One region of the Thalassotalea atypica genome, then DNA from elsewhere that is predicted to be linked to it. Evidence: predicted binding sites of a transcription regulator. Region 1 holds the regulator's gene; each other region holds the start of a gene.
What was found. The regulator sigma-54, encoded in region 1, starts transcription at its own class of promoters, with help from an activator protein. The targets are predictions, from matches to a motif close to GTTGGCACGNNNNTNGNNT.
Positions count from the first base shown of each region.

Region 2: glnA (glutamate--ammonia ligase) is a predicted target of sigma-54. The motif match lies at 3,650-3,668, and genes of this name have one in related genera.
Region 3: QUE03_RS00260 (PEP-CTERM sorting domain-containing protein) is a predicted target of sigma-54. The motif match lies at 1,710-1,728, and genes of this name have one in related genera.
Region 4: QUE03_RS06415 (DUF4097 family beta strand repeat-containing protein) is a predicted target of sigma-54. The motif match lies at 6,018-6,036, and genes of this name have one in related genera.

Region 1 covers NZ_AP027364.1:712,623-720,527, forward strand. The annotation lists gene QUE03_RS03295 (KpsF/GutQ family sugar-phosphate isomerase) at 1-953, shown strand, start outside; gene kdsC (3-deoxy-manno-octulosonate-8-phosphatase KdsC) at 953-1,501, shown strand; gene lptC (LPS export ABC transporter periplasmic protein LptC) at 1,498-2,064, shown strand; gene lptA (lipopolysaccharide transport periplasmic protein LptA) at 2,096-2,554, shown strand; gene lptB (LPS export ABC transporter ATP-binding protein) at 2,558-3,289, shown strand; gene QUE03_RS03320 (RNA polymerase factor sigma-54) at 3,342-4,850, shown strand; gene hpf (ribosome hibernation promoting factor) at 4,883-5,170, shown strand; gene ptsN (PTS IIA-like nitrogen regulatory protein PtsN) at 5,173-5,634, shown strand; gene rapZ (RNase adapter RapZ) at 5,631-6,485, shown strand; gene QUE03_RS03340 (HPr family phosphocarrier protein) at 6,491-6,766, shown strand; gene mgtE (magnesium transporter) at 6,966-7,905, shown strand, end outside.
Region 2 covers NZ_AP027364.1:289,623-297,527, reverse strand. The annotation lists gene QUE03_RS01325 (hypothetical protein) at 40-264, shown strand; gene QUE03_RS01320 (DUF2959 domain-containing protein) at 267-917, shown strand; gene QUE03_RS01315 (hypothetical protein) at 929-1,087, opposite strand; gene typA (translational GTPase TypA) at 1,617-3,437, opposite strand; gene glnA (glutamate--ammonia ligase) at 3,732-5,138, shown strand; gene QUE03_RS01300 (DUF4124 domain-containing protein) at 5,266-5,778, shown strand; gene glnL (nitrogen regulation protein NR(II)) at 5,859-6,944, shown strand; gene glnG (nitrogen regulation protein NR(I)) at 6,941-7,905, shown strand, end outside.
Region 3 covers NZ_AP027364.1:53,268-61,172, reverse strand. The annotation lists gene rep (DNA helicase Rep) at 1-80, opposite strand, end outside; gene ubiK (ubiquinone biosynthesis accessory factor UbiK) at 231-509, shown strand; gene QUE03_RS00265 (hypothetical protein) at 541-990, opposite strand; gene QUE03_RS00260 (PEP-CTERM sorting domain-containing protein) at 994-1,662, opposite strand; gene QUE03_RS00255 (S10 family peptidase) at 1,869-3,374, opposite strand; gene QUE03_RS00250 (helix-turn-helix domain-containing protein) at 3,468-4,184, opposite strand; gene QUE03_RS00245 (SPFH domain-containing protein) at 4,390-5,316, opposite strand; gene ilvA (threonine ammonia-lyase, biosynthetic) at 5,502-7,064, opposite strand; gene ilvD (dihydroxy-acid dehydratase) at 7,057-7,905, opposite strand, start outside.
Region 4 covers NZ_AP027364.1:1,374,839-1,382,743, reverse strand. The annotation lists gene QUE03_RS06430 (amidohydrolase) at 1-211, opposite strand, end outside; gene topA (type I DNA topoisomerase) at 731-3,397, opposite strand; gene QUE03_RS06420 (arginase family protein) at 3,805-4,914, shown strand; gene QUE03_RS06415 (DUF4097 family beta strand repeat-containing protein) at 5,046-5,972, opposite strand; gene QUE03_RS06410 (NADH-quinone oxidoreductase subunit N) at 6,177-7,649, opposite strand; gene QUE03_RS06405 (complex I subunit 4 family protein) at 7,643-7,905, opposite strand, start outside.

The DNA.
Region 1 (7,905 bases):
AAAGTTTAGCCACTGAGGTGATCAACATCGAGCAACAAGCAATAGCATCGCTACTTGAGTTTGTTGATGAAAGTTTTGAAGTTGCCTGCAATTACATGTTTAACTGTAAAGGACGTGTGATTGTTGTAGGCATGGGTAAGTCAGGTCATATTGCTGGCAAAATAGCAGCCACCCTAGCTAGCACAGGTACGCCTTCGTTTTTCGTTCACCCAGGTGAGGCAAGCCATGGTGATTTAGGTATGATCACCAAAGAAGATGTAGTCCTTGCCATTTCCAATTCAGGCGAAACCGGTGAAGTCTTGACGATTATTCCTGTGATCAAACGTATAGGTGCACGACTGGTATCGATGACGGGCAATACCGAGTCTACACTCGCAAAACTCGGGGATACTCACGTTTGTGTAAAAGTAGAAAAAGAAGCGTGTCCATTAGGCTTAGCACCAACGTCAAGTACGACAGCTACCTTAGTGATGGGAGATGCTATCGCTGTTGCTCTGCTCAACGCCAGAGGATTTACCGCTGATGACTTTGCTTTATCGCATCCTGGTGGTAGTTTAGGCAAACGATTACTGCTTCGATTATCGGATATTATGCATAAAGGCGATCGTTTACCGTTGGTAAATCAAGAGGTGATGATCAAAGAAGCACTGGTTGAAATGTCAGAAAAAGGATTGGGCATGACGGGTGTCACTGACAGTGACGGAGTGTTAGTCGGCTTATTTACTGACGGTGATTTACGTCGAATATTGGACGCGAAAACAGACATTCATCAAGACAGTATTGATATGGTCATGACGCGTTCACCAAGGGTTGCACAAGCTGATTTGCTGGCTGCACAAGCATTACAAATCATGGAAGAGAAAAAAATTAACGGCCTTATCATTGTTGATGAAAACAATAAACCTGTTGGTGCAATGAATATGCATGATCTACTGAAATCTGGGGTGTTGTAATGGCGAATACCATGTATGGGCAAGCGGAGTCGAGTGTGCTAGACGCGGCTGCGCAAATCAAGTTATTGGTTTGCGATGTCGACGGCGTTTTTTCTGATGGTCGCATTTATCTAGGCAATGATGGAGAAGAGCTAAAAGCTTTCCACACCAAAGATGGTTTTGGTATTAAAGCATTGGTCAAAAGTGGTGTTGAGGTCGCAGTCATTACCGGACGACGCTCAGCTATTGTGAAAAATAGAATGACCGCACTCAATGTTGGGCATATCGTACAAGGGGAAGAAGACAAGCTACCTGCATTACAGCAATTAATCACCAAACTTGGATTGACACCTACGCAGGTTGCCTTTATTGGTGATGATTGTCCTGATTTACCTTGTATTGAGCATGTTGGTTTAGGAGTTGCGGTAGCTGATGCACATCCACTAGTTGTCGCGAAAGCAAATTATCAGACGTTTTTAAGAGGTGGTTTTGGTGCAGTTAGGGAGTTGTGTGATTTAATTATGCAATCACAAGGAACACTAATGGACGCCAAAGGCGCTAGCATATGAGTCGCCTTTATAGTTGGGCATTCATTGTCTTACTAGTAAGCATCGCTATTTACGGTACGGTGCAATGGCGAGCTTCTTTGGTTGAGCAAGAAGGTACATCAAATGAGGAACTAACGCCTGATTTTATTGCCGAAGCTTTAAACAGCAATTTCTTTAATAGCGAAGGGCTGTTATCTCATGAAATTCAAGCGACCAAAATGGAGCATTTTTCAGGGGTATCTTTAACTAAATTTGAGCAGCCGTTTTATACGTTATACCCTAAAGATCAGTCGGCACCATGGAAAGTCAGCGCAAAAGAAGCGACTCTATACAATAACAATCGTGTCGTTTTAAAAAATCGCGTAATATTAAAGGCAACAGAAGAAAATAGTCTGATTCAAGAGATTCATTGCAAATACTTAGAGTTAGATTTAAATACAAACATTATTAGTTCAGATCAGACCATTTTGATTCAAGGTAAAAATTTTACTATGTATGGCTCTGGCTTGATTATCGATCTTAATACAACACAGATGACACTAACTGAGCATGTACAAACAATTTATAAAAAAATTACTGGCTAGTATTGTGATAATGACCACAAGTTTGGTCCTTATGACAACAGCACAAGCAGCAAAGGATGATCTTGAGCGAGAGATTGTAATTAAATCTAAGCGTCAGGCAGGTGATCTTAAAAATAAGATCGCGAGTTATCTAGACGATGTCGTCATTACACAAGGATCCTTGACGATCAAGGCTGATCTGGTTCAAGTGTACAGCCAAATTGACCATGACACAGAAACCTATGTGGCTAAAGGCAATCCAGCACATTTTGAACAACAATTAGAAGACGGTACAAAAATAACCCTTGAAGCCGACGAAATTACATATGAGCCATTCAATTACATTATCACCATTTCAGGTAATGCGGTTTTACGTCAAGCAGGTAGTGAAGTTACAGGAAGTAAAATTGTCTACAACACACAAACTGAACAATTAAATGCAGAAAGTGGCAGTAGTGCAGATGAAACCGTGACCACGATATTAAAACCCAAAGCAAAGGACAAAAAGTAACGAATGAGCGAAGTTACATTAGAGGCCAAAGGGCTTGCTAAGTCTTACAAAGGTCGTCGGGTTGTCAAAGACGTCAGTTTAAAGGTCAGTCAAGGTCAAATTGTTGGCCTATTAGGCCCCAATGGTGCAGGCAAAACAACCTCGTTTTATATGATCGTTGGTCTAGTACCTAACGACGCCGGTGCCATTTTTTTAAACGGTGAAGATCTTACTTTATTACCTATGCACGATCGTGCAAGGAGAGGAATAGGCTACTTACCACAAGAAGCATCAATATTTCGAAAACTGACCGTGCATGACAATATCATGGCGATTTTGCAAACTCGAAAAGATCTAGATGATGTACAAAGACAAGAAAAACTGGAACATTTGGTTGAAGAGTTTAATATCGGCCATATAACAGATAATACAGGCATGAGTTTATCGGGTGGTGAACGACGCCGTGTTGAAATAGCTAGGGCATTGGCTGCCGATCCTCAATTTATTTTATTGGATGAGCCATTTGCTGGTGTAGATCCAATTTCGGTTGGCGATATTAAAAAAATCATTTTACACTTAAAAAATCGTGGCATAGGTATTTTGATCACAGACCACAATGTACGTGAAACATTAGATGTTTGTGAGCATGCATATATAGTTAGTCATGGTGAACTTATTGCAGAAGGTGATTCGGATCAAATTCTAGCGAATCAACATGTCAGGGATGTGTACCTTGGTGAACAATTCACGCTATAGTAATAGTGTGCTTAGCAACGTGATTACAACAATAGGAAATCAATAAACGTAGATGCGCCCATCACTGCAACTCCGCATAGGACAGCAACTAACAATGACGCCACAGTTGCAACAAGCGATAAAGCTTTTGCAATTGTCGACATTAGATTTGCAACAAGAAATCCAAGAAGCATTGGAAAGCAATCCATTGTTAGAAGTGGATGAATCAGTACCGTCAACTCAAGACGAAAAAGACACATCTATTGAAGAAGCGTCTTACTCTGCTAGTGCGGAAAATGAACAAGCTCCACAGTTAGACGGTAGTGAAGATTCAACACCAACCAATGACGAAGTCAGTACGACAGAAGTCATGGAAAAAAACGACATCCCTGAAGAGCTAAGTGTAGACTCTACTTGGGATGACAGTTTTAGTGCCGGCGTGTCCAGTGGCGGTGTTTCAGCCCCTTCAGAAGATTTTACCTACCAAGGTGAAACGAGCGAGTCAATCCAAGACCATTTACGTTGGCAAATGGATTTAACCCCTTTTTCAGAAACTGATTCAGCAATAGCTACAGCCATTATTGATGCGGTGGATGATGCAGGCTATTTGACAGTATCAAGCGAAGAAGTGTTGGAGAGCGTAGGCACTGAAGGTTTAGAACTTGACGAAGTTGAAGCGGTATTAAAACGTATCAATATGTTTGACCCTATTGGGGTTGCAGCGCGCACAATAGCTGAGTGTTTGACCATTCAATTAAATCAGTTTGACGAAAATACGCCGTACCTTAGCGATGCGAAATTGATAATTAAAGAACATATTGATTTACTTGGCAATCGCGACTATCGTCAGATTATGCGTAAGGCTCGTTTGAAGGAAGAACAGCTTCGAGAAGCTTTGCGTTTGATTCAAACGTTAAACCCTCGCCCTGGTGATGCAATTGTACAAGGCGATGACCAATACGTAATTCCTGATGTATCTGTTGAAAAGAAAAATGGTCGTTGGGTTGTTGAATTAAATCCAAGTACTGCACCGCGTTTGTCCATTAACCAGCAATATGCAGCATTAACTAAAACCATGAAGTCTTCAGATGATAACCAATTCATCCGTTCAAACCTCCAAGAAGCTAAGTGGTTTATTAAAAGTTTAGAAAGTAGAAACGATACATTATTGAAAGTATCAAATTGTATTGTCCAACGTCAGCAAGGTTTTTTTGAGTATGGCCCAGAGGCAATGCGTCCTATGGTGCTTAACGATATCGCTGAAGCTGTTGATATGCATGAATCAACAATTTCCCGTGTAACTACACAAAAATACATGCACACTCCGAGAGGGATTTTTGAACTTAAATACTTCTTCTCAAGTCACGTAAGTACCGAAAACGGAGGAGAATGTTCATCGACGGCAATAAGAGCTTTAATCAAGAAACTCGTCTCGGCAGAAACGCCGGCTAAACCATTGAGCGATAGTAAAATGGCAGAGCTGCTTGCAGAACAAGGTATTAATGTTGCCAGAAGAACGATAGCCAAATATCGAGAATCTTTGTCTATTCCTCCATCTAACCAAAGAAAGAGCTTACTTTAAGCCTTTATTCAACAACATAAGGATTTCCGCTTATGCAAATTAATCTTACAGGTCACCACGTCGAAATCACTCAATCAATGCGTGAGTATGTTAACTCTAAGTTCGCTAAATTAGAGCGACATTTTGACCACATTAATAACGTCTATGTTGTTTTAACTGTAGAAAAACTAAATCAAGTTGCGGAAGCGACCGTTCATTTAAACGGGAGTGAGGTTCATGCAAAAGCTGATAATCACGACATGTATGCTTCAATTGATGGACTTATCGATAAATTAGATCGCCAAATTCTAAAATATAAAGGCAAAATCACACAACATTAATCATGAAGTTGCAAGATATCTTAACTGTGGACTGCACTCAATGTGCAGTTCCACTCAATAGCAAAAAACGAATTCTTGAACATATTTGTAGTATTGCTACCAATAAAATCCCAGAACACACTAAATTTGAGCTGCTTGAAAGCCTGATGGAACGAGAAAAGATGGGCAGTACAGGTATTGGCAATGGTATCGCTATACCTCATGGACGGTTGAGCAAAACCTCTCAAGTTATTGCGGTGTTTTTAACCACGGAACAAGCATTGAGTTTTGATGCGATAGATAATCGCGCTGTGGATATTTTTGTTGCTCTGTTTGTCCCAGAAGATTGTTGTAAAGAACATTTATCTACATTACAAAGTATTGCTCGGCTTTTAAGTAATAAAAAACTCTGTAAACAAATTAGAAAAAGCTCCTCAAATGAAGCGTTATTTGAACTGATTTCAAATACGAGTGAAATTACATGAAACTGATTATTCTTAGTGGTCGCTCAGGTTCAGGGAAATCTGTCGCACTTAGAGTTCTAGAAGATTTAGGTTATTATTGCGTTGATAATATTCCTGTTAATCTACTCCCAGCACTTACACATACCGTTATCAATGAATATGATACCGTAGCCGTCAGTCTTGATGTTCGTAATTTACCTGCTGATCCTAATGATATTAAAGAAATCATTGAGTATTTGCCGTCAGCGGTTGAACTGACCATATTGTACCTTGACGCTAATGACAGTGATCTTATTCGTCGTTTCAGTGAAACAAGACGCTTACACCCGTTAATCAGAAAAAATATGGCACTTGATCAAGCAATATCTTTGGAAAAGAAGCTGCTTGAGCCGATCGCAACACGCGCCGATTTATACATCAACACTAGCCAATTATCTCCACATCAATTATCAGACCTTGTCCGTGAGCGAATTTTAGGCAAGAAAACTGGTGCTATGGTGTTAGTGTTTGAATCGTTTGGTTTTAAACATGGTATTCCACAGGATGCTGACTACGTTTTTGATGCCCGCTTTCTACCTAATCCGTTTTGGGATAAAGAGCTAAAGGGACAAACCGGACTTGATCAACCTGTTAAAGATTTTCTTGATAGAGAGCCTATCGTGACTAAATTTGTCTGGCAAATAAATAGTTTTTTAATGACGTGGTTGCCACATCTTGAGCGAAATAATCGCAGTTATGTCACTATCGCTATAGGGTGCACCGGTGGAAAGCATCGTTCGGTTTATATTGCTGAACTACTAGCAAATAATTTCCGAAAGGAACGCGAAGACATTCAATCTCGCCATCGTGATCTTAATGTTAAGTCGAGTTAGCTTACATGACGCAAGTCAAGAAAGAAGTCACTATAGCCAATAAGCTGGGGCTGCATGCCAGAGCCGCAACAAAATTGGTTCAGTTAAGCCAAAATTTCTCCTCGAAAGTGCACCTTGAGCTTGAAGGCAATAATGCTGATGCGACAAGTATTATGGCGCTGATGTTATTGGCTGGCGCACAAGGTAAAAAAGTCACAGTTATTGCTACAGGTGAAGATGCTCAATTAGCCTGTGAAAGTATTTGTCAGCTAATCAATGAAAAGTTTGATGAGGCTGAATAAAACACCTTCCAGCACAAAAATAACTACTGTAAAAAACCACTTATTTAAGATACACTTGCATTAAGCTTTGACGTATTCTCTCCTGGTTTTTTAGAACAGCTTTATTGCGTTAAACGCTCAAATTCCACACTTATCGTTTCAAATGTTAATAGATATGCCTATTTCAATAGGGACGATCTATTACGGTACAGGGTGATTTATGCCGGAAATTTCAGAACAAGAATACAATCAGCAACGTCTGCTACAAGTCAATGAAGCACTTGGTAGCGGAATGTTTGTCTATGTGCGTAAATTGCTTCAGAAATTACCGCCCTTTGATATTGCCCTTATTCTTGAATCTTCGACAGCTAAAAGCCGATCGGTTTTATGGCAGTTAATCGATCCTGATCATCATGGTGAAGTATTAGAAGAACTTAGTGAAGAAGTTCGCAAAGGGATCTTAAAAAGCATGCGTCCAGAAAAGGTCGCTGCGGTTGCCGAAGGCATGGACGTTGATGATTTAGCTGAAGTATTAAGAACACTACCTGACGCGGTCTATCAGGAAGTTATTAACTCCATGGATACGCAAGACCGATCCCGCGTTGAAATGGCACTGGCATTTGAGGAAGATACCGCGGGCGGTATCATGAACACCGATACCATTACGATTCGCCCAGATGTTTCTGTCGATGTTGTTTTACGGTATTTACGTTTAAAAGGTGAACTGCCTGAAGCCACAGATTCTTTCTATGTTGTAGATAGACACGATCGCTTCATCGGTGCAGTAAGCTTGGCTTCCATCGTTACGTCAAAATCTGAGCAAGTTGTTTCCAGCTTGATTGATGCTGACATTGAAGCAATACCGCCTGAAATGGATGAAACCGATGTCGCCCAGTTGTTTGAACGCCATGATTTAATTTCGGCGCCGGTTGTAGATAGTGACGGAAGATTACTTGGTCGTATTACCATTGACGATGTTATCGATATAATCCGTGAAGAAGCAGAGCACTCGATGATGAGTATGGCCGGTTTAGACGATGAAGCAGATACTTTTGCCCCAGTTGTTAAAAGCACTCAACAACGTTCTATTTGGCTTGGCGTTAATTTAATCACGGCTTTGCTGGCGGTAGCAGTTACCAGCATGTTTGAAGGACTGTTCA
Region 2 (7,905 bases), 420 kb from region 1:
TTTTTTTAGAAAATATAACATAATTAACAGGATATCACTATGTCAGGACAAGGTTCAGGTGGCAACGTATTAGCAGCTATTTGTAGTTTCTTTCTTCCAGGGTTAGGGCAACTCGTACAAGGAAGAATTTTAGCAGCAATTCTATTTTTCGTGGGCATGGCCATCTCTTGGGTGCTTGTATGGATTGCAATTGGTTGGTTACTAGTACCAATTGTCTATGTTTGGTGCATCATCGATGCCGCTCGTTATAAGTCATCGGGGTAATTATGAAACAGAAACTTTATAGTATTACCCTACTCCTTACCTTAGTTTTGGTGAGCGGATGTCAGTCCGCTTATTATTCAACCATGGAAAGCTTAGGTCAACACAAGAGAGACATATTAGTCGACCGTGTAGAAAACGCTCAGGAGTCTCAACAAGAAGCACAAGAGCAATTTAAGAGTGCCTTAGAGCAACTTAGTGCATTGATTGAATTCGATGGTGGCGATCTTCAAACTCAGTATGAAGCAACCCTTTCTCAATATGAAGCCAGTGAAGCGGCAGCAGCAGATGTTACAGGAAGAATAGAGTCAATCGAAAATGTAGCTGATGCATTATTTGATGAGTGGACGGAAGAAATAGAACAGTACTCTAGTGCTAAGTTAAAGCGTCAAAGCCATTCAAAACTAAACGATACTCAACGAAAATATCAAAAATTGATTAAAGCGATGCATCGTGCAGAAGGTAAAATGGCCCCGGTACTGTCTGCATTAAAAGATAATACCTTGTACTTGAAGCATAACTTAAATGCTAAAGCGATTGGTGCATTAGAGGGTGAGTTTCTTGATATAAAATCTGATGTTAATTCATTAATTAAAGAAATGAACAACGCAATTAATGAATCTCAATCCTTCATATCAAGTTTAAAGTCTGAATAAAGTCTCTGTAGCTAGTCGACCTTAGCTTTATCACGAATATCGCTACCATGCTGGTGGCGATTTATTCGAGACAATATGTCATTTAACTGCTTAACTTGCTCAACACTCGCTTTTCCTTGTTCGAAGAGCTCACTTATTTCACGCAGCTTATTGAGTTGTTCTGGCGACATACGTTAAATCCTTTTAATGACGATGAGTTAATAATGCATCCGCACATTATATTGAGGAGACTCAGGAATGATTCTCCGTATTATTTTATCTTCCCTACCATGCTCAATAAATTGGTTGTATAGTACTTTCAATTCCGAGCACTCAGCTTTACTTGCCCTTTCAGATACCATTTTTTCAAACAATTCATTCAAACGATTTACCTTATAAGTTTCCATGTTAATCGCTCTTGTCAAATTCACTAGTTAATCTTAGCAACGCACTGATATTCGACCAGTTATTCTAACACGAGAAAAAGTAACAAAAAGTAAAACACATTGTAACAAGCAATAAAAATAACATAAAATCAACAAGTTAGAATGTTCAACTACTTAAGATAAAAAGAATATTGTATAAACTCTGATATTAGTTTGAGACATGTCTTACAAGAATATGAGCAATATAGCGGTCTTCTTTTCTTTTCAATTACATTCGACTTATATACACACATAAAAAAAGCCGCAAATGCGGCTTTTTCGAAACATTTTACGACTACTTTTTAGCCGTTCTGCTTTCGCGTTTACGATCTGACTCTTTTAGCCATTTCTTACGAATTCGAATGTTCTCAGGAGTAACTTCCACTAATTCATCATCGTCTATAAACTCAAGTGCCTGCTCCAACGTCATTAACACTGGTGGTGTTAAGACTTGCGCCTCATCCGTTCCTGAAGCTCGCACGTTAGTTAGCTGTTTACCTTTAAGTGCATTTACCGTCAAGTCATTATCACGACTGTGAATACCGATAATCATACCTTCATACACTTCAATACCATGACCAATTAGTAAACGACCACGCTCTTGTAAGTTAAACAAGGCATTAGTTAGAGCTTTACCAGTGGCATTCGCAATCATTACACCGTTAAGGCGCTGACCAATTTCACCACCTTTGTGAGGGCCATATTGAAGGAACGTATGGTAGATTAAGCCAGAGCCAGAAGTCAGTGTCATAAATTCAGTTTGGAAACCAATTAAACCACGGCTTGGCATAATAAAGTCCATACGAATTCGACCTTTACCGTCAGGCGCCATATCGGTTAATTCGGCTTTACGTAAGCCCATTTTTTCCATGATAGAACCTTGATGCTCTTCTTCAACATCAATGGTTACTGTCTCATAAGGCTCTTCAATTTGTCCGTCCACTTCACGCATAATTACTTCAGGACGTGAAACAGCTAACTCGTATCCTTCACGACGCATATTTTCAATTAATATACCTAAGTGAAGCTCACCACGGCCAGACACTTTAAACTTATCCGGATCATCTAGTTGCTCAACACGTAAGGCAACATTGTGAATCAGTTCTTGATCTAAACGATCTTTGATATTTCGTGATGTTACGTATTTACCTTCTTTGCCAGAAAACGGTGAGGTATTCACTTGGAATGTCATCGTCACTGTTGGTTCATCAACTGATAGAGGTGGTAAAGGTGCAACTTCATTGGGACAACAAATAGTGTCAGAAATTTTTAATTCACCTAAACCTGTAATCGCAATAATGTCACCAGCTTCCGCTTGTCCGGTTTCGTGTCTATCCAAGCCTAAGTATCCGAATACTTTACCTACTTTGCCATTATGAATTTTTCCACGAGAGCCTTGAATAGTAACTTGCTGATTCGGCTTAACGGTACCACGCGTAATACGTCCAACACCGATAACACCTAAATATGAACTGTAATCAAGTTGAGAAATTTGCATCTGGAATGCGCCATCAGGATCAGCATCAGGCGACGGTACTTGGTCAACAATAGTTTGGAATAAAGGTGTCATGTCTGAACCTTCTTCGCCTTCTTCCATTGAAGCCCAGCCGTTAATTGCTGAAGCGTAAACAACTTGGAAGTCTAACTGATCATCAGTGGCGCCTAAGTTATCAAATAAATCAAAAACTTGATCCATTACCCATTCAGGACGGGCACCAGGCTTATCAATTTTGTTAATAACAACAATCGGCTTTAATCCCTGAGCAAAAGCTTTTTGCGTTACAAAACGCGTTTGTGGCATTGGACCTTCTTGCGCATCAACAATCAGTAATACTGAATCTACCATTGACATTACACGTTCAACTTCACCACCAAAATCAGCATGGCCCGGAGTATCAACGATATTAACACGATAGTCGTTCCAGTTAATTGCAGTGTTTTTAGCAAGTATGGTAATACCGCGTTCTTTCTCGATATCGTTAGAATCCATGACACGTTCTTCATGGTCTGAACGCTCACCAAGCGTACCTGATTGCTCCAGTAGTTTATCTACCAGAGTAGTTTTACCATGGTCAACATGGGCGATGATTGCAATATTTCTTAACTTATCTAACACGGGCGTATGCTCATAGGGCTTCAATTGGGCGCGTATTGTACAGGAGTAGGCGCGACAAATAAAACAGTATGTTGCATTAATGGCTCTGCACTAGTATAAAGCACTATTAGTCGGCCCCTTCACATGCACCACGCTGGCACATCTAAAGCACCATTGTGGTGCATGCGCGTTGAGCAAAATACATTTGTTTATTGATTTTAAAGGTTTTTTTTCTTGGCATGATTATAGCTATATCAGTACCAAGCAAATGCCAAGCATTTAATTCTTAATAAGATAACTTCACTGGAGACTGAAATGTCACAAGCAGTTTTAGATTTAATTAAAGAAAACGACGTTAAGTTCGTTGATTTACGTTTCACAGATTCTAAAGGCAAAGAACAACACGTTTCTCTACCTTACCATCAAGTAGACGAAGACTTTTTCGAAGACGGTAAAATGTTTGATGGCTCATCAATTGCTGGATGGAAAGGCATTAATGAATCAGATATGGTATTAATGCCAGACGCTGAAACAGCTGTTTTAGACCCATTTACAGAAGAAGTTACATTAAATATTCGTTGTGACATTGTTGAACCAGCGACAATGCAAGGTTATAGCCGCGATCCTCGTTCAGTTGCTCACCGCGCTGAAGAATATATGCGTTCAACCGGTATTGCTGATACCGTATTAATTGGTCCTGAGCCAGAGTTTTTCGTATTTGACGATGTTAAGTTCCATACAGATATGTCTGGTTCTATGTACAAAATTGATGATAAAGAAGCTGCTTGGAATGGTGCTACTCATTATGAAGATGGTAACCACGGTCACCGTCCAGGTGTTAAAGGCGGATACTTCCCTGTTGCTCCTGTTGATTCGTCACAAGATTTACGTTCTGCCATGTGTTTAGTGATGGAAGAGATGGGCTTAGTCGTTGAAGCACATCACCATGAAGTTGCTACTGCGGGCCAAAACGAAATCGCTTGTCGTTTTAATACAATGGTTAAGAAAGCTGACGAAGTTCAAATCTACAAGTATGTTGTCCATAACGTAGCTCATGCTTACGGTAAAACGGCAACATTCATGCCTAAGCCATTGGTAGGTGATAATGGTACAGGTATGCACGTTCACCAGTCTCTAGCAAAAGACGGGGTTAATTTATTCTCCGGTGACAAGTACGGCGGATTATCTGAAATGGCGCTTTACTATATTGGTGGCATCATCAAGCATGCAAAAGCATTAAACGCTTTCACTAATGCTTCAACGAATTCATACAAGCGTCTTGTGCCTGGTTTTGAAGCCCCCGTAATGCTTGCTTATTCTGCACGTAACCGTTCTGCTTCTATCCGTATTCCAATTGTACCTACTCCAAAAGCGACTCGTATAGAAGTGCGTTTCCCTGATCCGACAGCTAACCCATACTTAGCATTCTCTGCAATGCTTATGGCTGGCCTTGACGGTATCAAGAATAAGATCCACCCTGGTGATGCCATGGATAAAGATTTATACGATTTACCAGCAGAAGAAGCAGCAGCCATTCCACAAGTTGCTTCATCTTTTGAAGAAGCTTTAGATGCTCTTGAAGCAGACAAAGAATTCTTAACCGCCGGTGGTGTTATGGATAGCGATATGATTGATGCATATATTAGCCTTAAGCGTGACGAAGTAGAGCTATTAAACTCAACCACTCACCCTGTAGAGTTCGATATGTACTACAGTGTTTAATTCCTAAACTAAACAAAAAGTTACACAATTAAGAAAAAAGCTCACTCAGGTGAGCTTTTTTTGTGGCACAGATTGTATAATTTGTTTAGATTAGTAAGTAATACTTTGCAGGAGCAATCACTTTCACATGGCTAAGTTGTATTTCATCATAATATTAACTGTGATTTTTTCATTTCCAGTTAATGCTGGGCAGGCAAAAGTGTATGTCTGGCGCGATGAAAATGGGGTGCTTGTTTTTTCAGATAGCCCAAGAGCCGATGCAGAAGAAGTTAAGGTCAGGGACGATACATTAACGCTACCCTCGGTTGATACTTCTATTCTAGATATAAAGCCACAGGTCATTGATGAAAGTTATGAGGTTGTCATTACCCAACCCGAAAACAACGCTACCATTCGTGATAATAGCGGCTCTGTATACATCTCTGGTGGCATTAAGCCAATATTCAAACGCGGGCATAAAATTCAGTTATACCTTGATGGCAATCCACATAAAAAACCCCAAACCCATTCAATGTTTGCTTTAAGAAATATTGATCGCGGCGAACATCAAATAAAAATGGATCTAATCGATGACAAAGGCAAGGTTATTGCATCTTCAGAAGCAGTAACCTTTTATATGCATCGCACTTCAGTAAACTAACGAAATTACGTGCAAACCAAGAGGTTTATTTATAAACTGAAAAACAGCATGCACCAATATAGTGCATATGGAGTTATGTATTGCACGATCATCGCGATTTATTAAAACACAAATTGAATTATCAACAACAGCTAGCTAATCAGCTCGTCACAGCTGTTATTGTGTTCGATGAAAAGCTCACAATTCAATACGTAAATCCTGCGGCTGAAGCCTTATTGGTCAAAAGTTTTAATAAGCTATATAACTTAGCATTTGCAGACATATTTAAGAATTTATCAATTGATGACGTTAGACTTCAACAAGTATTGGAAAGTGGTCAAGAGTTCACTGACAGTGACGTCAAAATCAAGTTCGCTGAGCATTATGAATTTACCGCTGAAATCACCGCTTCTGCAGTAGAATTTAATAATACACCTCATGTAATGCTTGAACTCAGACAAGTGGATCAACAAAAGCAAATCAGTATAGAGGTTTTTCAGCAACAACAATGGGAATCTGCACGAGACCTGATCCGAGGCTTAGCACATGAAATTAAAAATCCATTAGGCGGTCTTCGCGGCGCAGCACAATTACTCACGAAAGAGCTCTCTGAAGATCAACAAGAATATACTACCTTAATTATTGAACAGGCTGATAGACTAAGAAATTTGGTTGACCGTTTATTGGGGCCAAATCAACTACCAGACATGAAAACACAAAATGTTCATCTTGTGCTGGAGAAAGTTAATCAGCTGGTGAGTTTCGATAACACCAAAAACATTAAACTCGTTAGAGATTATGATCCGTCAATCCCTGATGTTACTTTCGACGATGACAAACTCCATCAAGCCGTCTTGAATATTGTCAGCAATGCCGTTCAAGTAGTAGAAGAAGGCAGTGAAATTTTGCTAAGAACCCGTGTTGCTAGTAATCAAACTATTAATGGAAAACGGGTAAAACTTACGGTCATGATCAGCATCATTGATCATGGTCCTGGTATTCCAGAAACAATACAAGACACACTATTTTATCCTATGGTATCAGGTCGCTCTAACGGCACAGGTCTAGGATTATCAATTTCTCAAACCCTAATTAATCAGCACAAAGGGAAATTATCTTGCAATAGCCGACCCGGTAGAACCGAGTTCATCATATTACTACCTTTATCAGAAGAGAATACCGCATGATCACAGAACAAATTTGGATAGTAGATGACGACAGTTCCATTCGGTGGGTGTTAGAAAAAGCATTGTCCAATGCAAACCTATCTGTCGCTTCATTTGAAAATCCTGAGAATTTACTAACCGCTTTGGATCATGGAAGACCAGAAGTCATTATTTCAGATATACGCATGCCACAAATGGACGGGATGACGCTATTAGAAAAGATTGGCAAAGAGCACCCTGAAATACCCGTGATCATCATGACTGCACATTCTGATTTAGACAGTGCGGTTAATGCCTACCAAGGCGGCGCCTTTGAATATTTACCTAAACCATTTGATATAGATGATGCCGTAACACTGGCGAATCGTGCATTAACGCATTCTCAGGAACTCTCGGCAAAAAGTAAGCAAAAAGCACCCACTTCAACAGCCGTTGGCATTATTGGTGAGGCTCCTTCCATGCAGGAAGTCTTTAGAGCCGTAGGGCGCCTATCTCGCTCAAGTATTAGTGTATTGATTAATGGCGAATCTGGTACGGGTAAAGAATTAGTAGCGCATGCACTTCACATGCATAGCCCCAGATCAAATGAAACTTTCATACCGTTAAACATGGCCGCTATTCCAAAAGATTTAATTGAATCAGAGCTTTTCGGACATGAAAAAGGGGCGTTTACCGGCGCCAATAGTGTTCGACAAGGTCGATTTGAACAAGCACATAACGGTACTCTCTTTCTTGATGAAATAGGCGATATGCCTCTTGATGTTCAAACTAGGTTGTTGAGAGTGTTAGCTGACGGACAATTTTATCGCGTAGGCGGACATTCACCGGTTCAAGTCGATGTGCGTATCATCGCCGCTACTCACCAAAACCTTGAAGAGAGAGTTAAGACCGGCGACTTTCGTGAAGACTTATTTCATCGCCTTAATGTCATTCGTATACACATCCCTTCGCTTAGAGAAAGAAAAGAAGATATCGAACAGCT
Region 3 (7,905 bases), 660 kb from region 1:
CCACTGCCTGCACCAGCAAGCACTAAACAAGGGCCACTGATGTATTTTTTGGCTTCATCCTGACGAGGGTTTAACTTCATTTAATTAGGTTACGTAAAGGCTTCAAGGCGCAGATTTTACCTTTTTTTACCGCTAACTACAGTAATCAAACAGAATTTATCTGTAATACTCATGGGATTATTAAGGGAATTGTTTACAATATGGGGAATTAACCACTAAGTGTAGAAATTATGATTAACGCTAAAAAAATTGAAGAAATCGCCAAACAAGTTTCAGAATCAATCCCACCAAGCCTAAAAAACATGGCTACCGATATTGAAGACAAAACTAAAACAGTTTTGCAGCGCAAACTATCGCAGCTTGATGTGGTGACAAGAGAAGAGTTTGATGTGCAAACACAGGTGCTGATTAAAACCCGTGAAAAGGCGACAATATTGGAAGCAAAACTTACTGAGTTTGAAGAAAAATTTGCTCAACTGGAGCAGTTATTGGCGCAAAAAGACACGTAGCATCACATTAAATCGAAGACGTAATTTGCTTTTACTCAATGAGAAAGCGAATTGATTCGAATGTTTTTTGTGCTAATTGATGGTCAGTATCATCAACGAATTGAATTTCGATAGAAAGCTTCATGTATGAGCCCATGCCTGGGATTTCCCTTACTTGTGCAACATGTAGTGCGATAACTTTTTGACTGATAAATTTTATCGCATCTTTTCCATCTACTATTACCTCTGTGATTTTTGCATCAGATAATTCATCAAAATCAGAAGAGTAGCGACCATAATCATACATTAGCTTCATTGATTCACTCGACAATGTACCAGCCGTAGAATCAATAGTTATACTGCTATCAGCAATAAGCTCTGCTGGATAATCAAAACAGAATTGACCATCCACACAGAGTGTTTTCCATTCATGTGCCATGAGAGGCCTAACCATAATCAGCAGTAACGTTAACGCCAGTAAAAACTCTCGTACATTAGTCACTAACTATTTTGACACTCTTTTACGGACAAGAAACATGAGTGACAATAGCATCAAGGTTAACGTTTCCGGCTCCGGAATGTCGGGCGTAGCTTCAGCCACTATTAAAACAGGTAAGATATTGATGAATAAACGGTTATTAGCATCGGTTTGTACCAGGTTACTGGCTAAAATAGTTGCGACTTCAGCATCGTTTAATCCAATCCCGCCATTGATGGTTGGATCCATTAAGTTACCAACCCCATTACGGTGAGCTAAATTCAAGTTGTGACCAAGTTCATGAGCAAGAAGTTCGGCATTATTAGGACCACTGGCAAAGACTGATTCCACAACAAAATCGTTACCAGGTAAATCTCCACAGCCGACATAATTCACATTTATGTTACCGCACCATGTTAAATCATCTAAGAACCAGAAATTAACTGTATTCACACCGCCATAATGATTACCATTTAAGGTGTTCCATTTGGCAAGAGAATCCATATTTAACAAGTTTGGATCAACATGTTCCACCGCTGGCCCGATTCTAATATCAATGGTGTTATTGCCAAAAACTGCCTGCGAGAACACTGCATCTAGCCCAGCTTCATCAATGGTTATAAAGGCAGCATGAGCTGCGTTTGCCAACGACATCAACACTAACATTGCCATTGTTTTCAAAGTTAAATTTTTCATTCAACACTCCTGTCCATAGTACCGAAAATATTGACTTGTCCATGTATTAGCAATAAAAGAGCCAAATATTAACTACAAAAATATCAATTAGTTGTATTGAACAAAATTACTTGAAGTGAATATATGTAAACAATGCTGACAATAATATGCTGCTCACAACGGACAAGTTAATAAATGACTTGTCCATTGTGACATTAGTATTTAGATTAATACTTAGCTGCTTTATTTTTAGCAGGCAAAGACGCTTTCATAAAAGCACGAATATCTTCATTGGACTGCTCTAGGTCAGCACGACGAAGATACATCATATGACCACTTTCATACCCTTTAAACGATAAACGCGATTTCATTATCCCACTTGGGTCTAATTGCCACATAGTATACTTAGCATCAAAATAGTTGGTCGCACCGTCGAAGTATCCTGCTTGAATCATCACGTTAAGATAGGGGTTTTGTGCCATTGCTTGACGCAAATTTTCACCTGTTTTATTGTTTTGTCTATTCCACGGTCTGACCGGACCAAACATGTTGTATTTAGTGTCAGTAACATAATCAAGCTCTTCACGCAGGTAATAGTTAATTGCAGGTGTGAAACTGTGAAGCCAAGAAGTCAGCTCGGCATTGTAATCAGGTTTACTGCCGACCACTTGCTTGTCGATACCTAAATAGCGCGAGTCTAAACGACCAATAGTTTGCTTGCGATCTCGTAAAAGTTCTTTCCAAAAGTATGAAGTGGCAATGTCCAAATTACTGTTAAGAACTTCTTCTACCGCTAAGCCCGAATAGTGAGACACTTTGTTGGCAATCGCTTGTTTTTCCTGTGCTGAAATAAAACCACCTTTGGCAAGCGCCGGCATATACTCATTGACGGTAAAATCTTCAACCTCATTGAGAAGGGTTAGCAGTTTTTTATCTTGTAAAGATTGTTCTAATGCATTGTGATACCACGCTGCTGCGGAAAAATATGGGAGACGATTGGCCGACTTAACCGGACCATCACGCTTAATGCCGATATCAGTAGGCGAAACCAAAATAACACCGTTTAGATACATCCATTGGCGATTTTGTAGCTCTAAGGAAAGACCAGAAACACGGGTTGTGCCGTAGCTTTCGCCAATTAAATATTTAGGTGAGCGCCAGCGTTCGTTACGTGAGACAAAGGTGGTGATCCATTCGGCTAAATATTTCACATCCGCATTCACACCAAAGAACATCTTTTTCTGCTCTTCTTTGCTCGGCATTTTTCCTTCTTTAGTTGGCAAAACGCGTGAGTAACCGGTATTTACTGGATTGACATAAACAATGTCGGCAACGTCTAAGACAGAATAAGGGTTTGTTTTCACACCGTAAGGTTGTAACGGATAACCTTCATCATCAACATTTAATACACGAGGGCCTGTATAAGCTACGTGCATCCACACTGAAGCTGATCCGGGGCCACCGTTGAAGGAAATTAACAATGGACGAGTGCTGTTATTTTTAACATCTGTACGTTGATAGTAGGTATAAAATAATGTTGCTGTAGGATCGCCATCGCTATTCCACACAGGTTGAGTGCCCGTAGTTGCAGAATAGTTAATTTTTTTCCCTTTGATTTTCGTTGTATGCTCGGTTGTATTTTTAGCGTCAATCTCTAATGTACGTTTGTTGTCTGCCCAAGTTTGGCTCAAGGTACAAACATACAAAGACACGAGTAATATTATTCTTTTCATTAAAAAGCTGCCTTATCTTTGCATTAGATTAGACAGCCTAGAATAAGATGAGGGAATTGTCAGAATTTATCGCCGAATTACCACTTTTGCAGGTTAAGTGCGACCAAATAACTTCCTTTCCAAGACAAACCCCATAATGCCACATGAAAACAGAAACACGGCAATCACTTGCAGCCACGCATTGATGGATTGTTTGACCTTTTCTTCTTTATAGAATTGGTAATATCTAACGCCTCGTTCGGTAGGCTTTGATAGAGTTTCTCCGCGCCAATCATCCATTACAATCACGTCTACATCTTTACGCTTTTCCATTTCCAATCGCTTATTTTCTCTGACGGTATGAGCTTCTGCGCGTGGCATTAGTCTGATCCAATTTTGAAAAATATCTTTGGGCTCTCCATCCAAAACAACCCCCTCTGAGCGATAAATGTATTTCGTTTCACTGAACAATAATTTTGTAAAACCTGTAAAAAATAGCGTCACTGCAATAACAATAAACACACAGGACGTTAACAAATAATGTCGCCTCTTTTTGAAGTCTATTTGTGCTTTTTGTGTCAACCAATTATCGACATCGGCAATTTGCTTCAATGTCGATTTAATTTCCGATTGTTCAAATAGCGCCAAAAAATCATCAAGGTTAATATTTAGCGCACTGAGTAAGCGCCTAAATATTTCATTCGAAGGTATTGATTTGTCGTTTTCCAATTTAGATAAGTAAGATTGTTCTATACTTGCCAATTCTGACAACTCTGGCTGACTTAAATTTTTTGCTTGTCTTAATTGTTTTATCTGTTCACCTAACGTCATAAGTTTGTCCTTGTATTGAATGAGTGTTGTAGGACTTAGCCGGCTGCCTGATACCTATTCTTAGTTATTCCTATAGAAATATGAAGCTGAATAATCGTGAATGTTAAAGAATATGCCCTGATTTTTGGCGATTAGTCATTAGACATAAAAAAAGCCAAGCGACGGCTTGGCTTTAATATTCAAAATAAAAGCAAAATGGGTTGTGTTACTTTTCCTTCATGTTCCACAAAATATCTTGCCCTGAGCCCATCACCGTAGTGGGCAACTTACCGTCCCATTGCTGCGCTTTGACGTACTCAACTAGGACTTTACTTGTTTTAATCGCTTCTGCTTTTTTATGAATCGCTTCTGCTTCAGCAAGACCTTTGAGTTTTATTGCTTCTGCCTCAGCGCGTGCTTCTGTGGTAATTGCATAGGCTGAGCCATCTGCTCGGGCTTTTTCTGCATCACGTTTGGCTTCTGCGGTATTCACCTCCCGCTGTGCTTCGAGTTTTTGACGCTCAAGACGGTGTTTTTCTGCCGCCGCTAAGTTTTTCTCGGTTTGCTTGGTTTCAATACTCTGCAAATACTTTGCCGGTAGAATTAAGTTTTCTATCTGCACGCTATCTAGTTTTACAGGAAACTCAGCCATGGTAGAAAGCAAGGTTTCTTCAATTTGTTGAATTACCTTACCGCGATTTTGAACAATTTCTTCGGCCTTAAAACGCGCTAACGCATCTTTAGCTGCTGAGCGCAAACGAGGATCCAGTATGCGATTTTCAAACTGATCTAATCCGCCATAATTTTTGTATAGCTCGAAAGCTTCTGGACGAATCACAGTCCAGTTCACAGAGACTTCAGCTTGGACTGGCATTTGCTCGAATGTAGACGCTTTTAGTGTTTCTGCGTTTTTTCGAGTTCGAATTTCTAATTCTTCGACTGAATCAGCAAATGGGACTTTAAAATGAAGACCAGGATTCACTTGACTTGTGGCTTCACCAAAACGTTTCACAATACCAACATGACCTTCATCAATCGTATAAAAAACCGTCCAAAATATTGCTGCTGCGACAGCTAATGCAGCCACAACTTTTGAGTTTTTGACCACACTTTTTGTATTGAGTGATTTATTTTCTAATCCGTTATTTTGCATATTAATACTCCTGTTTTATCGGCGAGTTTTACAGGACCCGACCGACATAATATGTCATACATTTTTGTTTCTTGCAAATAGACTGAAATAACCAAAAGATATATAGAGATGTGGATTTGTGAAAATTCAAAAGGAGACAACCAGCAAAAACTTTGTATTAACTGGCTGTTTTATATAAGTTAAGCTTATTTATTGTTGGAAAGAAAAGCGTGATAGGCTTGATTTTGTGTTTCTTCTTGCCACTCGTAACCTAAGTCTTTTAGGTGTCTGAAAAAAGCCAATTGCTGGTTGTCATTGACTTCAAAACCCGCTAAAACTTGGCCAAACGCGGCGCCATGGTTGCGATAATGAAATAAGGTAATATTCCAATGTTCTCCTAACGTATCTAGAAATTTTTCTAACGCCCCAGGGTATTCAGGAAATTGGAACCTAAAAATACGCTCATCTTTATTCTCAGCACTTTGACCGCCAATCATATACCTTACGTGCAGTTTGGCGAGTTCATTGTCAGTAAAGTCTCGTACTTGATATTGAGATTGTGTGAGGTTTTGCAATAAAGAGACACGTTCCTCAACACCGCCTGATATTTTAACCCCAACAAATATATTCGCTTCCTTACTTCCCGCATAACGATAATTAAATTCAGTAATGCCTCGGCCCGACAACGCTTGGCAAAATTTTCTGAAACTTCCTTTTTCTTCAGGAATTGTCACCGCGAGTACCGCTTCTTTCTGCTCACCCAATTCGCAGCGTTCAGACACATAACGAAGGCTATGAAAATTCATGTTTGCACCTGACAAGATGGCAACTATTGATTCGTTACCTTGACTGGTTTGGCAATACTTATTCACGCCAGCAAGTGACAGCGCCCCTGCGGGTTCGGCAATAACTCGGGTGTGTTCAAAAACATCTTTTATTGCGGCACAAATTTCATCACTAGAAACAGTGATCACATCATCGCAATAGTGTTTTATTAAACCAAAAGTATGCTCACCGATTCGTTTCACCGCAACGCCATCAGCAAACAAGCCGACATGACTTAAATCCGTTGGTTCGCCCTGCTCCATCGCCGCTAATAAACAAGCAGAATCTTCAGCTTCAACCCCGATAATTTTTATTTCAGGACGCAGCTGCTTTAAATAGACTGCCATTCCAGCAAGCAAGCCTCCGCCTCCTACAGGGACAAACACCACATCCGCATGAGGTAATTGTTGCAGCAGTTCTTTAGCAACCGTGCCTTGACCAGCAATAACATCTGGATCGTCGAATGGGTGAATTAACGTTTTGTTCTCGTCTTCAGATATTCCTTGTGAAGCCGTTTGTGCTTCGTTGAAACTTTTTCCAATTAAGCGTACTTCGGCCCCTAAACGTTTTACGTTATCAACTTTAATTTCAGGCGTAGTGATCGGCATCACGATAGTCGCTTTGATGCCAAGTTTGCTGGCCGCCAGCGCAAGCCCTTGAGCATGGTTACCAGCACTTGCAGCAACAACGCCGTGCAAACATTGCTGCTCACTTAAATGACTCAACTTATTGTAGGCACCGCGGAGCTTAAACGAATGTACTGGCTGTTGGTCCTCACGCTTTAAAAAAATTTGATTATTTAAACGCGACGAGAGCTTGTTGAGAGGTGTAAGCTCGGTTTCTTTCGCAACGTCGTAAACCGGTGCCAACAGTATGCGCCTTAGATAATCTAAAGCGATTTCTTCTTGGCTTAGCGTGATTTTGTCTGGATTGGTTTTAGTCATTATCCGCCTCTTTTGCAGGCTGAGTTTCACCGTCGAGTAATGCTCTGTTACGTACAGCACCTTTGTCAGCGCTTGTTGCCAACATGGCATAGTTTTTAAGAGCATAACTGATTGGACGTACGCGATCTTTAGGTTTCCATGACGCCTTACCTTTAGCATTCATGGCAACCTTGCGCGCCGCTAGTTTTTCATCAGATATTTCTAATTTAATTGAACGGTTTGGAATATCAATATGAATAATATCGCCCTGCTCCACAAGCGCAATCACACCTCCACTTGCGGCTTCTGGGGATACATGGCCAATCGATAAACCTGATGTACCACCTGAAAAACGACCGTCCGTTAGCAACGCACACGCCTTACCTAGGCCCATTGATTTGAGGTATGTCGTTGGGTAAAGCATTTCTTGCATGCCAGGACCACCTTTAGGACCTTCGTAGCGAATAACCACGACTTCTCCGGCTACAACCTTGCCGTCTAAAATACCCGCTACGGCATCATCTTGGCTTTCAAAAACATGAGCTGGGCCTGTGAAAGTCAAATTATCATCACTTACGCCAGCGGTTTTAACGACACAACCATCAACAGCAATATTGCCAGAAAGTACAGCTAGACCGCCTTCCGTTGAAAACGCGTTATCGATTGAGCGAACACAGCCGCTTTCACGATCATCGTCCAATGTGTCCCATCGACAATCTTGACTAAATGCTTTGGTGGTACGAATACCCGCAGGACCGGCACGATAGAATTTTTTAACATCTTCATCAGAAGTGATTTTGATATCATATTTTTCAATAACATCAGCTAGTGAGGTTCCAAGTACATTAGGTACATCGGTTTT
Region 4 (7,905 bases), 660 kb from region 1:
GATACCTTTGTGCCATTGATTGAGGGCCTATAGCGACGATTCGGTTTCCTTTTATTGCAACCACGCCACAGGAGTATTCGTTGAGTTGATCATCCATGGTCAACACTCGACCATTGATGATTAAGATATCTACAGGCTCTTTAGCACAAATTGAGGTCGAGATTACAGAGCAGAAAAGAAAGATAAATAAGCTTAATTGATACTTAACCATAATGGATCCAATTGAATAACTTTCACTTCCCTAATCAAAATAGGGCCTTATTAAAATCCATTTCAGCAAAACAACGAAAATAAAAAAATTAAACTAACACGAAATAAAATGATTCAGACGTACAGTTCAGTTACAAAAAACAATGAAACATAACAATTTATAACCTTATAAATCAATTAGTTAAATACATATTCATGGTTCATTTTTTGCCGAAAGGATTATACTCATGAGATAACGACGCACAACTGTTTTGAGGCTAAATTGCGACAAATTACGTTAAATTGGAAAAATTGGGACAGGATGAAAATCAAGCGTAAATTACTGCAACTAGAATTAACAAAAAATCAACATCTGTGGCTACTTTGAAGTGAGTTAACACAAGGAGATATTGAGATATTAGTCGTAGAATTTTTATGGAATGCTGTAGAAGTTGTTACACTTACACGTTGGTTTGAATAATTACAGGCATTAAAAAAGGCGCAAAGCGCCTTTTTATTTTTTCAAACTAAAAGTACCATACTAGGCTTTCTTTTTAGTGGATTTTTTAGCGGGTTTCTTAGCGGCTTTCTTGGTTTGCTCTTCAACCCACTTACCGTCTACAAATTTAGCTACCCAGCCGGTCGCTTTCCCTTCAATCTCGGTCATCACGTATTGTTCTTTGGTTTTTCGACTATAACGAACAACCGCAAGATTGCCTTGAGGATCTTCTGCTGGCGCATCGGCTAGATAATAAAATTTCGGTGAAATTCTATCCCTAAAACGTTGTAACTCTGCTACTTTAGGGGCTCTAGTCTCGCGAGAACGCGGGAATGAGCTTGCCGCCATAAATATACCCGCAGCACCATCACGAAGTACAAAATGCGCATCTGATTTTTCACAAGGTAGCTCTGGCAAGTGCACCGGATCTTCTTTTGGTGGAGCAGCTTCTCCATTAGCCAATAATTTGCGGGTGTTCTTACACTCTTCATTGGTACAATCAAAGTACTTACCAAATCGACCGGATTTCAGCTGCATTTCCGCACTACAGCGGTCACATTCCAAAACTGGGCCATCATAGCCTTTGATTTTGAATTCACCTTTTTCCAGTTCAAAGCCATCACACTGAGGGTTATTACCACATACGTGCAATTTACGTGTTTCATCGATCAAGTAGCTGTCCATCGCTGTTGAGCACTTCTTGCAGCGATGCATCGCACGTAAGGCTTCAGTTTCTTGATCTTCTGCTAATACATTGACATCTTCAGCCTCTTCACCAGGCGTAAGGTTCATTGTCGTTGTACAGCGTTCTTTTGGCGGTAAAGCATAACCAGAACAACCAAGGAAAACACCGGTAGATGCGGTACGAATGCCCATTTTGCGGCCACAGGTAGGACAATCAATATCAGTAATTACCGGCTCATTAGCTGGCATGCCACCTTCTTCTGTCGGCATATCAGCATTGGCTAACTGACCTTTAAAGTTTTCATAGAATTGATCAAGCACCAATTTCCATTCAATTTCACCACCTGCAATATTATCAAGCTCTTGCTCCATATTGGCGGTGAAATCGTAGCTCATTAAGTTGCTGAAACTAGTTGATAAACTATCAGTAACTATTTCACCCATCTTTTCTGCATAGAATCGTTTTTTATCTAAACGGACATAACCGCGATCTTGAATGGTCGATATTATTGATGCATATGTCGATGGGCGACCAATTGAGCGCTTTTCAAGCTCTTTTACAAGCGATGCTTCACCAAAACGAGCCGGCGGCTTAGTAAAGTGCTGAGCAGGCTCTAGAGCTTTAAGTGTAAGCACTTCGCCAATGCTTAAATCAGGCAAGTGTCTATCATCACCTTTTGAAAGTTGTGGGTGAACGCGTGTCCAACCATCAAACTTCATCACACGACCTTTTGCTTTTAAGTCGAACTTATCGGCAGATACCGTAATGGTTGATACGTCATAGCGAGCAGCGGTCATTTGACAAGCAACAAATTGACGCCAAATCAGTTCATACAATTTCTTGGCATCGGCTTCAATACCTTCCATAAAAGCAGATTCAAGTTTGACATTTGAAGGGCGGATCGCTTCATGCGCCTCTTGCGCATTTCCTTTACTGCCATAAACTTTAGCTTTTTCTGGTAAGTAGTTATCGCCAAAAGTATCGCTAATATAACTGCGTGCCATCGATACTGCATCGGCACTCAGATTGGTTGAATCGGTACGCATATACGTTATATGGCCAGCTTCATACAGACGCTGTGCTAGACCCATCGTACGTTTTACACCAAAGCCTAATTTTGTACTTGCCGCTTGTTGAAGTGTTGAGGTAATAAATGGAGCAGATGGCGTGCTTTTCGATGGTTTATCTTCACGCTTCGCAACTTTATACTCTGCTTTTTCTAAAATCGCTAAAGCAGTATCTGTCTGCTTTTTATTATTAGGTTTGAAAGCTTTACCGCCATCGTGGGTGACATCAAGTTGTAACTTAATACCGTCACTGTTTACGGTATCTGCAGAAACATCCCAAAATTCTTGCGGATCAAACGCCTTAATTTGACGTTCTTTTTCAACCACTAACTTCACCGCGACAGACTGAACACGCCCAGCTGATAAGCCTCTGGCAACCTTTTTCCAAAGTAGAGGGCTCACCATAAAGCCAACAACGCGGTCTAAAAATCGACGCGCCTGCTGAGCATTAACTCCAGGCATACTTAACTCACCTGGCGTAGCGAAGGCTTGTTGAATCGCGTTTTCAGTAATTTCGTTAAATACTACGCGGCGAAACTTATCATCGCCACCACCAATGATCTCTTTCAAGTGCCACGCAATTGCCTCTCCCTCTCTATCCAAATCGGTCGCGAGATAGATAGTGTCAGCAGTTGCTGCAATTTTTTGTAATTCGGCAACTACTTTTTCTTTACCGGGCAATATTTGATATTGTGCTTGCCAGTCTTTATCTGGGTCAATACCCATTCGATTGACTAAGGCTAGGCGATCACGCTTTGCTTTATATTTCGCCTTGGCCTCTGGTGACATTTTTCTTACTTCAGCCGCAGGCTTAGTTGCTACTTTTTTGCCAGTACTACTCGTTGGAAGGTCACGCACGTGACCAACACTAGATTTTACGATGTAATCCTTACCAAGATACTTGTTAATTGTTTTCGCTTTGGCTGGCGATTCCACAATTACCAGAGATTTTGCCATATAGTTTTGATTTCCAGCTAATGCCCATAGCATGTTTATGCAATGAGTCATTTTTCTTTTCCAACCCCACTTATAAATAGCGAGCAATCATTATTCGCGAAGTGCTGAGATGAAAAGAAAAGTTAATTATTAAGATTCTGTTAAATACTTATTAGTAGGTATATCCATAAATATGCAAAGTGACAAGTAAATATTTTTTATATTCATCTAAATGCCCTAATTTGCTATAATACTGCCACTTTTTTGGCGCATCATAATAGACTTTTACGAAAAACTTAAGAGGTGATTGACATTATTATTGTAACTGAACTAATAATTCAGCCATAAAACATGTGAAACATCACGCCAAAAAACATATCAATTGCTATATGCATATGACTTCAAAACTGAACAATTAGAGATTCAACATGACAAAGCCAAATTCTGATTTTTTTCAAAAACTTGCAAATTGTTTATGCCCTCCTGGCAACGGCGTGTTTACCGTCAATACCGCTAAGGAAAGAAAGGAAGCTTTGCACTCAGCGCTTTATGGTAAAACAGATGGCATTGAAACGTTGTGGAAAGAATCAATCAATAATATTTCAGCGCAAGATAAAGCCGTTATTCTAGGTATTGCCTCTGATTGTGGTGGTGGTATTTTACGTGGAGCAAACTGGGGACCACTATTTTTGCGCTCTTCACTTTTAAAACAATATCCCGAACTAAAAGCCTTCGATTTAGGCGATATCCGCGTTATTCCACATTTACTGCATGATAAATACTTAAATGATGCAACACTGGCCAATTGCCGTCGCGCGTTATATCAGGACGAACAATCAAATTACCCAGTTAGTCCACTATCTATTACAGAAGATGTATTACATGACTTTTACGCCCAGTATCCAGATAAAGGCATATTTGGTATCGGCGGTGACCATTCAATCAGTTACCCATTAACTAAGGCCTATTTACAAGCTAAAAAGGCCAATGGAAAACGTACGGCGATTATTCACTTTGATGCTCACACCGATTTACTCAAGGAGCGATTAGGTATCGATTTATGTTTTGGCTCTTGGTGTACGCACATATTGGAAGATCTTCATGAGAACCATCATTTAATTCAAGTAGGCATTCGCTCTAGCGGTAAACCAAAGTCGCACTGGGAAGGCACTTTCGGCGTTAAGCAACATTGGGCCCATGAGATTAAGGAGAAAGGTGTAGACGCTGTAATTGAATCAATCAAGGCACAGTTAGCACCAGAAAATATTGATGAGCTTTATGTCAGTTTTGATATTGACGCTCTCGATGAAGAATTTGCTTCTGCAACAGGCACGCCAGAGCCGAATGGCTTATCGCCAGAAGAAGCAATGAAGATACTAAAAGCGCTTGCAGATAATTACCCAATTACAGGCGCAGATATGATGGAAATTGCTCCATTTACAGACAGTTCAGGTCGAGGCGCAGTAAGTGCGACAAGTACCCTAAATGCGGCGTCAGAAATTTCTGCTTTCTTGCTTAATCAGATGAACAAAAACTAGTAGCTATAAGTTGAAAAAATAAAAAAGCCCTAGCTAGTTTGATAGCTAGGGCATTACCCAAAGGGTATAATGACAGATCTAAAACTAATTCACTTAAAGACTAAACTCACTACGAGTTTGGTCTAGTTTTTTCAACTCCCTATTTCAAATTCACCTTTCACTTGTTGTACTTTTAAATCTCCGGAGCCAGCTTCAATAATACTGAGCCCTCCTGCTTTGACTACATGTATGTCGCCTGATCCATCGTTGACCGTAACCTTACCTGTAATATTTTTAACAAGCATGTTGCCTGAGGCATCATCGATATCCACAGTACCATTAACGTTATTAACCTCTAGCTCGCCAGAGCCATCTTTAATTTCAACGTTTCCTATCACTTGGTTTACCGTCATATCACCTGAGGCATCAACAATTGACACCTGACCACCAATATTGTCGACACTCATCGCGCCTGACCCGTCTTCAATTGTTACATCACCGTTAATGTTAGTAACATTCAAATCACCCGAAGCATCGTCAATAACTAGCATTCCTTCAATATCAGAAACAATTAACGCACCTGAGCCGTCTTCAATCGCAAGGTTTGCACCAATATTAGCCAATGTTGCGCGACCTGAAGCGTCATCTAACTCAACACTACCATCAATGTTTTTGATCCATAAATCACCAGAGCCATCGGTAACATCAAGAGCAAGGTGCTTTGGCAAAGTAACTACAAGATCTATTCGTGGAGAATTGCCAACCCAAAAACCAGATGTGTTAAGTTTGGATATTAAATAAGCCTTGGTATGATCGCTATCTAAGCTTAATTCAAAACTATTGCTACCTTCTTTAGCTGTATAAATATCTGCTTTTACTGAAATATCAGAAGCTGTATCACTCCCGATAATACGTAATTCACCCGCTCCCGCATCGATATCTAACTTAACAATATCGTTTACCTCAATAGTAAGCTCCCGTTGCAGATGCACATTGGCTGTTGACGGTTTAGCAATAACCACACAACCTGAAAGCAGTGTAAAAAGTACTGCCGGTACTAAACATTTCGTTAATCTCATTTTAAAATCCGTGTTTTTCTTATTTATGATTCATTATGTGCTTAGTATCAAGTATCGCGCCACTAATTTATAACTAATAAATTCAATTACTTAGATTAATTATCTATAAAGCATTAGCATGTTTCGCCAATTACATTAGTCAAACATACTATTTATTGGGAAGATAAATGAGGTAAAGAGTCAATGACGGCTTAAAAAAGGGCTCTAAGTTAAGGCAATTAATTTGAGTAAAACATCAGGGTAAAGACCAATCGCCAAACCTAAAATAATTAGAGTTACAACGAAATTTAACGAATAGTTATTGGTAACTAAGCCTGTTGATTGAGGCAGTTTCATATCTTCAACAACTTGCTTTGCATTATCAAGTGTTTGATATTTATCGACCGCTGAAAACAAATTAATGATCAATGTCAGGTAGTAAAATAGACCGATTCCGCTTCCTACAACCATACCGCCTATCAAAATCCATTGGTTAGCTAATACCGCGTGAGAAAATAAATAAAACTTTCCTATAAATCCGGCTGATAGAGGAATGCCTGCTAAACTCAACAAGCCTACAAGTGTTAGCAATGCTAACGGCCTGTCTTTCCAAAACAATCCTTTGAAGTCATCAACACGAGTGACGTCTTCATTTAGGTAACGATAATTGAACTGAAAAACAACATAAAACACGGACATACTGGCGAGCACATAAGCAAACAAATACACCAAGGCACTTTGTTTAGCAAATACTATCGCATCGGTGTTTGTGATAACAACAACAACGAGTATATAGCCCATATGTGCGATTGAAGAATACGCCAATAGGCGTTTAACATCCGACTGACGTAAAGCAAGAAAATTACCGATAATCATAGACAGCACAGAAATAAATACGAGCATTTTGATGAAAATAGCCTCTTGAAAAATTGAGAAACTCGTTATTACCGTCAAGAGCACGATAAACATGGCGACCTTAGTGACTGTTGCCATAAACAAGGTGACTAACGTATGAGCACCTTGGTACACATCAGCTACCCATAAATGCAGAGGCGCTAACGCTAATTTGAATGCAACACCTAATAAAAACAACAACATGCCCGCATAATAAAAATTTGAGAATGTGTGTTCAGGACTTATGGCGCTGCTAAATGACAAAGAGCCCAACTCCCCATAAATGAACGCTATGCCAAGCAACATAAAGCTCGAAGCGACCGCACTTAAAATGAGGTATTTAAAGCTCGACTCAATCGCTAGGTCCCCTTCTCTGCAATAGCCTACCAAGCCAACAAGGGAAATACTTAATATTTCAAACCCTAAGAAAACTGCAGCAAAATGATCCGAGACCACTAAAACACTGGCGCCCAATATCGCGAGCAATATCAACAAATAAAACTCATCGTGCACTTCAACTTGATACATCAAAAATTTATAACTTAAACTGGCAACCATTAAGCCAGATAAGTAAACCAATATCTGCGCATATATTCCCATGGTACTAACCGAAAGCAATATAGTGACTTGCGTCGTTTCAATGCCAAGCAGATTAAAACATTGTATTGTTGCTAGCCCTAAGGCCAAGCAGGTATATATTTGAATAATACGTTGTGTTCTCTTCATTGCGATTAATAGCAACATAAAGGTAATAGCAAGCGCAATGATAAGCTGCGGAGAAAGTGCTAATATTTGATTTAACATAATGATACTCCTTTACCAATTGCGACAAGGGGCTCACCCCAAGCGCTTGCCAGTGTTGGGAGTTGCTTCAAAACGAGTTCAGGAAATAGCCCAAGTAATAATAAAAGTAAAAATAAACAGGCATTTACCGTTAGTTCACGAGAATTAATGTCAGTAATTTCCACTTTTGTTGGCCCGTGAAACGATGATTGAAACAACACCATGCCATATATTGCAGAGCCAATTAATCCTAAGGCAGCAATCGCAGTATAAAGAG